Linked DNA regions of Chlorogloeopsis sp. ULAP01. The protein of the gene in region 1 interacts with the protein of each later gene in a pairwise test. Links are inferred from orthologs where the notes say so. Each region holds a gene or a part of one and is shown in the gene's direction. Other genes may lie near its edges.

Region 1 (5,738 bases):
AGTTGTAGCTCTTGATAGCTCAGTCTTAGCTGAATTGCGGCAAGGAGCTATTAGTCAAGCTCAGTTACAAGATGAGCAAGTGAGTCGATCTGCAAGTCTAGGTTTGGATGTTTCGGAGATTGTATCTGCAAAAGGGAATGCCCCTTCATTGTTGGTGGGGCTAATCTCCATTAAGTCACAACAAAAGGTTCTCGGAGGATTGATTGTAGGTACGGAATTGAATGATGATGTACTCAACAAAATTCGTAGGAATACACAAATCCACTTAGTTGCGTTACAAGATTCCCAGGTGATTGCTTCCACTTTGGCTGCGGCTCGAAATACTCGCTGGCAAGTACCAACACCAGAATCGCCACCACAGAGACTAACTATTGCCGATCAAGGCTATATGGCAAAAACCGTGCTGCTAACTGGGGTAAGTGGCACAGCAGTGAAAGTTGTTTTGCTCACCTCAGTAAAACCTTTAGAGCAAGCAGAAAGAAGCCTATGGTTTAGTCTTGGTGGATTATGCTTACTCGGAGGAGCGATCGCTCTCATTGTCGCCATCTGGGTGACGCGTTGGCTCACCCAGCGTCTTCACGGTTTGACTAATGCTACTCAACAGTTAGCTGCTGGCGATTTCAGCATCAGAATTAAAGTTGATAGCAAAGATGAAGTTGGTATTCTCGCTCAGGGCTTTAACTTTATGGCAGAACAACTTACGGCTAGAGACCAACAAATCTGTATTCAGATGCAACAATTAGAAAATACTTTGCAAAAACTCAGGCAAACTCAAGCACAATTAATTCAGAGTGAAAAAATGTCTAGCCTTGGACAAATGGTTGCTGGTGTTGCCCATGAAATCAACAATCCCACAAGTTTTATTTATGGTAATCTTATTCACATTCATGAATACACTCATAACCTACTAGGGTTAGTGCAACTTTATCAACAAAACTACCCCAATCCCGTACAAGCAATTCAGAAGGAACTTGTTGCTATTGAGTTAGATTTCATCGAGGAAGATTTACCTAAACTTCTTCAGTCAATGCAAATCGGATGTGAGCGCATTCATCAAATTGTTTTATCTCTACGCAATTTTTCCCGCCTTGATGAATCAGATTTTAAAAAAGTAGATATCCACTCTGGTATTGATAGCACACTGATGATTCTTACTAATCGCTTCATAACTCGACATAAGTATCAAGAAGTTAAAATTATCAAGGAGTATGGAAACTTACCACAAATTGAGTGTTACGCAGGTCAAATAAATCAAGTTTTTAAGAATATTATTAGTAATGCTATTGATGCTCTGGAAGATAAAGAACAAGAGGAAAAGTCATGTATCTTGAATCCAGAAATTCACATTTGTACCAAAGTAATTGATAATGATTGGATAGCAATTCATATCAGCGACAACGGTTTAGGAATGACTGAAGAAGTTAGCTCCAAAATATTTGATCCCTTTTTTACTACAAAACCAGTAGGTAAAGGAACAGGTTTAGGTTTATTCATCAGTTATCAGACTGTTGTAGAAAAACACAGTGGCAAAATTGAGTGTTATTCAAAATTAAACGAGGGTACACGATTTATCGTCACTATTCCTGTGAAACAGGGGAAAGTTATTGATGATGAAGGCATGAATGATGTAATCAAAATTAGGGTGTAGGGGAATAAGAAAAAATTGTATTTTTATACACCATGCCCCAAAACTAATAAGGGTACAAGCAGTACGAACCTCCACCAATTCCCCCGACACCCTTTTTCTTGACAAATTTAGGGGTTCTCATCCTCCTACTAGGCTTTTGACTACTATGCTTTTGATAGGATTAGAGAAGGGCAAAGAATCAGGTTTTTTTGGGCATGACTATTTCTGGGGATAATTCATCGAACTTAATTGCAATAGCGAAAAAAACTCGCCAGGCGGCACTCAAGCTAGCAGTTCTCTCAACGGAGGCAAAAAATCAAGCTATTGAAGCGATCGCCCAAGCTTTAGAATCTGCGAAAGAGGAAATTTTGCAAGCGAATCTTGCTGATTGCCAGATAGCGACAAAAGAAGGAATTGCCAAACCACTTTATAAGCGCTTGCAGTTGGATGAACATAAGCTAAGAGATGCGATCGCTGGGGTGAGAGATGTCGGCAAGCTTCCCGATCCAGTTGGTGCTGTGCAAATTCACCGCGAGTTGGATACAGGCTTAATTCTCAAGCGGATCACTTGTCCGTTGGGAGTTTTGGGGATTATTTTTGAAGCACGCCCGGAAGCAGCAATTCAAATTGTTTCTTTGGCTATCAAGTCAGGCAACGGCGTTATCCTCAAAGGTGGCAAAGAAGCTATTCGCTCTTGTGAAGCGATAGTTAAGGCAATTAAGCAAGGATTATCTCCAACTGCGGTTAATCCTGACGCGGTACAATTACTAACCACAAGAGAAGAAACTCTAGAACTTTTGAAATTAGATAAATATGTAGATTTAATTATTCCTAGAGGTTCTAATTCTTTTGTCAGATTTGTGCAAGAAAATACTCGCATTCCTGTTCTTGGACACGCTGATGGTATTTGTCATCTTTATATAGATAAGGCTGCCAATATTGATAAAGCAATTGCCATTACTGTTGATGCAAAAATTCAATATCCTGCTGCTTGTAATGCTATTGAAACCTTGTTAGTTCATGCCGATATTGCTCCAAACATCTTGCCAACAATTGCTGAGTATTTGCAAGCACAAAATGTAGAATTAAAAGGGGACGAACGTACACGCAAGATTTTAAATAATATCCCAGTGGCAACAGAAGAAGATTGGGAAACTGAGTACAGCGATTTGATTTTGTCAATTAAAATTGTCGATTCTTTAGAGGAAGCGATCGCCCATATTAACGATTACGGCTCTAAGCATACCGATGCAATTGTTACTGAACATAGGGAAGCAGCAGAAACTTTTTTGGCACTAGTGAATGCAGCAGGAGTTTATCACAACTGTTCTACTCGCTTTGCTGACGGTTTCCGCTATGGTTTTGGTGCCGAAGTTGGAATTAGCACTCAACAAATGCCTCCTCGCGGGCCTGTTGGTTTAGAAGGTTTAGTAACATATAAGTATCAGGTAACTGGGGATGGGCATATTGTCGCTCATTACACGGGTGCAGATGCTAAATCTTTTACTCATAGGGATTTAATCTAACTGATCCTCATTCAATTAATTGTGACAAAATACTAGAAAAACACCAGATAACTGGTGTTTTTTATAATCTTGATTTTCTATGAAATTTGATAAACATAATTGGTTACAACTTGCTTTACAACTGCAAGGTTCAGTACTACCTGCCGTTTTACCCCGCATCTTTTTGTGTAGCGGATTTGCTTTTTGTATATCTTTAAATCACTATTACGGTTTTGATTTATCAGAGCAAATTTTTAGTTCTGTCACTACTAACGTAGCATATAATTTAGTTTTAGGTTTGCTGTTAGTATTTCGGACAAATACTGCATATGATAGGTATTGGGAAGGACGTAAAATTTGGGGAAGTATTGTTATTAATAGCCTCAATTTAGGACGTAAAATAAAACTAGCTATTGCCGAAACAGAAAAGGTAGAGCAAGAAAATAAAATTGCGGCATTACGGCTTTTAGGTGCTTTTGCAGTTGCTACTAAATTACATTTAAGGGAACAGGCTGACATACATGAACTAGAGGCTTTTTTAACTCAATCGCAATATTTACAACTCCAAGAGGTGAAAAACATTCCCTTAAAAATTTCTTTTTGGATTGGTGCTTATCTCAAGCAACAGCAAGTTCGCAATTGCCTAAGTATTTATGAATTGGTTCCTATGAATCAAGCTTTAGACGCGATGGTAGAAGCATTTATAGGTTGCGATCGCATTAAAAAAACTCCCATACCATTAGCTTATGGAATTTATCTCAAACGACTATTACTGATATACTGCTTTGTCTTACCATTTCAACTCGTCCACGATGTCAGTTGGTGGACTATTCCCATCGTAACTTTGATTAGTTTTATTTTATTGGGTATTGAAGAAATTGGTAATCAAATAGAAAATCCCTTTAGTAACGGTGCAAATGATTTACCAATCGATGAAATTTGCAATACAGTAGTTAACAATATTGAAGATCTCATCAAATCGGAACCTGTAACAATATCGACATTAGTGTAAAGGGCGGAAAAACTTAATCAATAGTTTCAATATGATGTTGAATTTCATTATTTTTGAAATATGCGTAGTGGCGTGTTAGCGAAGCGTAACACACCTTCTGATTGCTTTGGTGCGTTAGGACAGAGTCCTAACGCACCCTCAATCTCCACAATTGTTGCAACGGGATGGCGATCGCATCCGCATTCATTTGGTTAAGTTGCTGGGGCAGTGCTAGATAAGTATCCAAATGCTCATCTAAAGTAGAACGACTTGAAAAAACCAAACTATGTGAAGTAATGTAAAAATGTTGGCATCTAGTTCGTAGTAAGGACTTCAGTCCTTATTGGAGGACTGAAGTCCACACTACAAACCTTTAATTATTTACCTCGTTCTACTTACTTGCTGACTGGCTTTATCTATCAACTGATCGGTAAGATCGTTGACTGCTTTCTGCCCGTTTTTGAATGAGAGATATCCTACCAGCCCCACAGCCACAAAGATTTGCAGCACAAAGGGAACAACAAGAATTAGGCAAAGTGGTAGCTTTTTGGGGTTTTTGAACAGGCAACATTTTTTAGAGGAATATCTCCGGTAAATTCCTTCCTTTGTATAGTTCCCAGAAAGCTGCCGAAAATATTGTCTAGAATCGCTCAATTACCAAGCTGCACGTAAGTATCGAACTAAAAAATCTTCAAACTAAGAATTAGTGTTATGTGTATTAGATAACTAAAAAATCTATAATTATCATCATCTCTGTTAATAGTTGCCATCAAAAATAGAAGTAAGTATGTTCCCTTGACTGGAAGCTTGAATTCGGAAGGCAAAAACGCGTGAACTTGGAATTGTCTACTCCTTTAGAATTAATTGGGCGATCGGCAGAATTTCAACGGATAGTGGAAGTTCTGGCAGAAGATGGTGATTTGTTGATTGTAGGAGTACCTGGAAGTGGGCGACGAACTTTAGTACGAGGGGCAACTTCGGCAGTGGGAGCGATCGTGCTAGAGATAGACTGCATTCGCGCCACAGATGGAGAGAGATTTGTGCAATTGCTAGCGGAGGCAATTAATCAAAGTTTTGATGCAGCACAAATCCAAGACTGGGTTGCCAAAAGTGCAAGAGAGTTTTTTCGGTTTCAGTTTGAAGAAAGCGGCGGTAAACTTTTGCTGATGCGTTCCCTGAACCAAAAGCAGTTGTGGCAAGCATTTGAAATTTTGCTCCAGTTGCCTCAACTGTTAGCTGATATGCAAGATCAGCGAGTTGCGTTGATTTTGCAAAGTTTTCCCCACATCCGCTCCTGGGATCGCAGTGGTTTGTGGGAAACAACCCTGAGGCGAGAAATTCACAAACAAACTCGTGTCAGTTACGTGCTAGTAGCAACGATTGCCGAAACAACTCACCACGCAGAAGAGACTAACTATCCAATCGAAACAGTACAGTTAGCTCCCTTAGCCAAAGATGTTTTAGCAGTTTGGGCAAGAGAAATTTTGCAGGCAGTAGGACTAACATTTGATTCTCGCTCCAAAGCACTACAACTATTTTTAGATGCTGTTCAAGGACATATTGGCGATGCGATGGCACTAATTCGCCGTCTGCAAACTCTATGTCGTCCTCATGA
Region 2 (4,194 bases), on another replicon or contig:
TATTATTGCCCGTAAATTATAAGCTGAAGCATAATTAGAGTTCAAAAAAATAGCTTGATTTACGTCTGTCAGCGCTCCTGGGAAATTTTTTAGCCCTACTCGTGCTAAAGCGCGACAATAATAAGCCTCTATACTTTTGGGATTTCGCTTTAGAGCTTCCGTGTAATCAGAAACAGCTTGGAGAATATCTCCTAAATCATAGTATGCCAAACCTCTTTGCAAGTAAGCTTCAGCAAAGTAAGGATTTAGCCCTATAGCACTGTTAAATTCCTCAATCGCCCCAGCCCAGTCTTTTTGTCTAGCTTTTTCTAATCCCCGATTGTAAAAATCATCATTCATAGCGCTTATTAAACTCAGCTAGTTGATGTTTAAGATATATTGCGATAGTCTGTCTTATACGATTTTGGAAAATGGAATTGAAAATCGCCTTGGTGTATCCTGGTTCCGTAAATCCATCTGCCCTTAATCATTTTTTAAATTGGTATTAGTTGCTCATCCCTATTTTGTATATATTCATGCCGACTCAACCTATTTCCTATTTTCGACAAAACATCATAAATTTGCCAAAAATGAGGAGAGCGAGTAAGAGAAGGGCAGGGGCAGACAAGGAGACAAGGAGACAATGCACCTTGAATTATTAGCGATGCGTTGCGCTTGGCGACAACACACCCTACACTTAATTTGTCTTTACATAGTTATAAATATTTGCGCCTACCCACATAGAGTAAGGGCGGGTTTAGAAGATAGATTCTCGGTTTTAATCCAAAAATCATCAACAAAACCCTCACGGCAGTCGCTACAACGGAGGGAACCCTCCGAAGTCGCCCCAACGAGGGGAAGCCCCGCACTGCGCTTCTCTCAACAACGCGCTGCCTCCCCTACCAATGACTATTGACAAATAACTAATGACTACTGAATATCTTTACCGCTACCCACCCTTATATTCTGGTATCCTATTAAGACGCTACAAACGCTTTTTTGCTGATGTTCAACTTGCTTCTGGAGAGATTGTAACAGCACACTGCCCGAATACTGGCCCTATGACAGGAGTTTGCATTCCTGGTAATACAGTGCAGCTTTCTAAAAGTGACAGCCCAAACCGTAAATTAGCCTACACTTGGGAAATGATTCAAGTGTATGATAACGAACCGACTTGGGTTGGTGTCAATACTGCTTTACCTAATCGAATTATTAAGTTAGCTTTAGAAAAGTATCTTTTCCCAGAATTGGGTGAGTATAGTCAAATTCGTGGTGAAGTTGTTTACGGACAAGATAAAAAAAGTCGAGTAGATTTTTTTCTCTCTTCAACTCCACCAGAAATTCAAAACTTAAATCAGCTGCAACTGGACTCAGAAAATAATAAGTTGCTTGAAGAACCAGCAGTAGAAGATATTAATTCGGTAATAATTGATAAAAATCGGCCGATTTATTTAGAAATTAAAAACACTACTTGGGTAGAAGGCAAATTAGCGCTCTTTCCCGACACGGAAACAACACGGGGACAAAAACACCTGCGAGAATTGATTGCACTGTTACCTCAATGTCGTGCAGTGATGCTTTACTTTATCAACCGGGGCGATTGCGATGAGTTTACTCCAGGCGATCGCGCCGATCCTGTATATGGTAAGTTACTGCGAGAAGCTTTTGCTCTGGGTTTAGAAGTTTTACCCTGTCGTTTTGAAGTTTCACCGATTGGTATTCGCTACTTAGGTTTGGCAAAACTCAAAATTTAACAAAAAAGAATACTCTGTGGAAAGCCGTATTCTCCGATCAGCCGAGTGAGATTTGGTGATGTTTAGAAAAGTTTCAAACAGCGCGTTTCTACATTAGCCGCACTCTTCTGGGGTGTTGGAATATCTAGAATACATATTTCACATCTTGCACCTTGCCCTTAAAACCTCTGGAGCTTCAATTCCAGGCTTATAGTTAACTGACTTTAGCTTGAAGCCTAGAAATTTATTTCTTAGCGGACAAGGGCATAGATAAAAGATATGAGTAACTTTACATTATGAGTTCTGATTATCAAGAGGACTTTCTAAAAATTTATGTCAGTATAGATTTATAAGATATGAAAATGACACTCTACAATTATGCAACACAATGCAACAGATATTATAGCAATAAATAACTAACTTATTGGATAATTTTACATATGAAAATCAGAACTATTACTACGGGTATACTACTACAATCTCCTCAAGAAATAGACAAAATTAAACAAGCTGTTGAATTTAATCAGCAAGCAAAATATTTGTTTGAAAAATCTGGCTATGAAGTTCAAACAACGAGGATAGCTACAAATTCTTGGGAAGAATATCTACAAAACTTATCTACAAACGAAATTATTAGTAAAATTCAAAGTCTAGAAAATATTTGCCAAGAATTAAATATCAGTTTTTTCAATATTGGTTATGCTAATCAACTTCAAACAATTGCAATCATTCCAGATATAAACAAAAATACATCAGTTATTTACGCTTCCAGTAAAATTGGAGACAGCAAAACAGGTATCAACTTTGAAAATGTGTGGGAATCAGCAAAAGCGATTAAACGTATATCCCAAGAAAGCGAAAATGGTTATGGCAACTTTCGTTTTTGTGCTTGGGCAAACTGTAAATCTGGCACACCATTTTTCCCTACTGCTTACCATAAGGGTGATACATCTTTTGCTATTGGCATAGAATGTAGTGACTTAGTGATGAAAGCTTTCTCACAAGCTCAAAACAAACCTGAAATTGCAGAGAAAAACCTCCAATTACTTTTAGCAGAAGAATTAAAGCAAATAGAATATATTGCTGAGAAAATATCTAAAAAGTTTGCTCTTAAATACAAAGGTATTGATACATCTCTGACATCACCATTAGATAAAAAGGAAAGTATTGCTTTCGCTTATGAAAAACTTATGGACGGCAAGTTTGGACATCAAGGGACACTTTTCATTTCTAGTATGTTAACTCGTGTTTTGAAAAATGTACCAGTCAAAATTTGTGGTTACTCTGGTTTAATGCTTCCTGTTTGTGAAGATGTGGGTTTAGCAGTCAGAGCTAACGAGCAAACCTTCGATATTACTAATTTATTATTGTATTCCGCAGTCTGTGGTTGTGGACTTGATACAGTACCGATTCCAGGTGATATTACAATCGAAAAAATTGCAGCCATATTAATTGATATGGCAACTTTAGCCATTAAGCTAGATAAACCTTTGTCAGCAAGATTATTTCCAATTCCTGGTAAAAAAGCTGGGGAAATGACAATATTCAATTCCCCATATCTTGTAGACTGCAAAATATTTGCTGTTAATTGAGTAGAAATGGTATTACCTAATGAATTGCTTATGCTATGAAAACACAGATCCCCGACTTCTCTAAAAAGTCGGGGATCTTAAAGAGAGCATTTTACTACTTAATCTGAAAGCAAGCTTGGTGAAGTTAGTACAAAAACATCTCTTGTACCTACACCTTCAGCAATTGGTTTAACAGGAGTGGTAAAGTGGAAAAATTCATGGTCGTTGATGAGAAGAAGTTCACCTGGATTCAAAATTTTGCTAAATACAGGCTTCTCTTTTTTAGTAGTGTATAAATGTGTTTCTCCACCTTGAATGTTGTGTCTATCAACAGAGAAGATACCGATAAAATCAGTGCCGTCTCTATGAATACCTTCAGGTGCTGGATTACCAAAATTATCCGGCGAGCAAGTAGTTCTAATTTGATGTACTCCTATTTCTGCCTCTGGATGTAGTTTACAAGAATCACTAAATGCTAGGATCATGTTTCTAAATATATCCTGTTCTATAAGCACATTATCTAATTCTGCAAACTCTCTTTTGATATCACCCACCAAAGGATTATAGTCTTTACTTTGAAAGAGATATCCATGAGGCAATTTAATTACACTATCTCCGGAAACTATAAAACGCGATAATCTTCTATAGCGATATTTACCTTGAATGTAAGGATCGACAGGTAGATTGTCAAAAAATGGTTTGAAACCTTCTGGATTGATAGAATTTACCTTTCTTAAAGTAAAAAGAAAAGCATATTCTAATTCTGTTGATCCCAGAACTTTTTGCATAGGATTTACCTCCTCGCATATTCAAGCTCTCCCTAATTTTTTAATGGGAGGCTTATTACTTATACTCCTAGTCTAGGCTATTTTTTATTAAACTGTCGTCAAGTAAACTACAGAAATTGTCAT

The links. The genes of interacting proteins can lie anywhere in the genome.
Region 2: the proteins of QUB80_RS29360 (region 1) and sfsA interact in binary tests that used the Escherichia coli proteins (3 or more experiments, as listed by UniProt). The link is inferred for Chlorogloeopsis sp. ULAP01 from one-to-one orthologs.

Annotation. Positions count from the first base shown.
Region 1 is NZ_JAUDRH010000018.1:3,700-9,437, reverse strand. Bases 1,158-3,997 are described here. They hold QUB80_RS29360 (glutamate-5-semialdehyde dehydrogenase), read left to right. Parts: upstream 1,158-1,842; coding sequence 1,843-3,153; downstream 3,154-3,997. Other genes in these bases: QUB80_RS29355 (bestrophin family protein), read left to right, coding at 3,233-3,997; QUB80_RS29365 (sensor histidine kinase), read left to right, coding at 1,158-1,648. In the rest of the region: more of QUB80_RS29365, read left to right, coding at 1-1,157; more of QUB80_RS29355, read left to right, coding at 3,998-4,144; QUB80_RS29350 (hypothetical protein), read right to left, coding at 4,272-4,406; QUB80_RS29345 (hypothetical protein), read right to left, coding at 4,505-4,777; QUB80_RS29340 (DNA polymerase III subunit delta), read left to right, coding at 4,954-5,738. UniProt on the Escherichia coli protein: Catalyzes the NADPH-dependent reduction of L-glutamate 5-phosphate into L-glutamate 5-semialdehyde and phosphate. The product spontaneously undergoes cyclization to form 1-pyrroline-5-carboxylate.
Region 2 is NZ_JAUDRH010000006.1:120,551-124,744, reverse strand. Bases 1-2,819 are described here. They hold sfsA (DNA/RNA nuclease SfsA), read left to right. Parts: upstream 1-905; coding sequence 906-1,733; downstream 1,734-2,819. Other genes in these bases: QUB80_RS13305 (DUF711 family protein), read left to right, coding at 2,153-2,819; QUB80_RS13315 (hypothetical protein), read left to right, coding at 623-895; QUB80_RS13320 (tetratricopeptide repeat protein), read right to left, coding at 1-339. Also shown: more of QUB80_RS13305, read left to right, coding at 2,820-3,304; QUB80_RS13300 (2OG-Fe dioxygenase family protein), read right to left, coding at 3,403-4,071. UniProt on the Escherichia coli protein: Binds to DNA non-specifically. Could be a regulatory factor involved in maltose metabolism.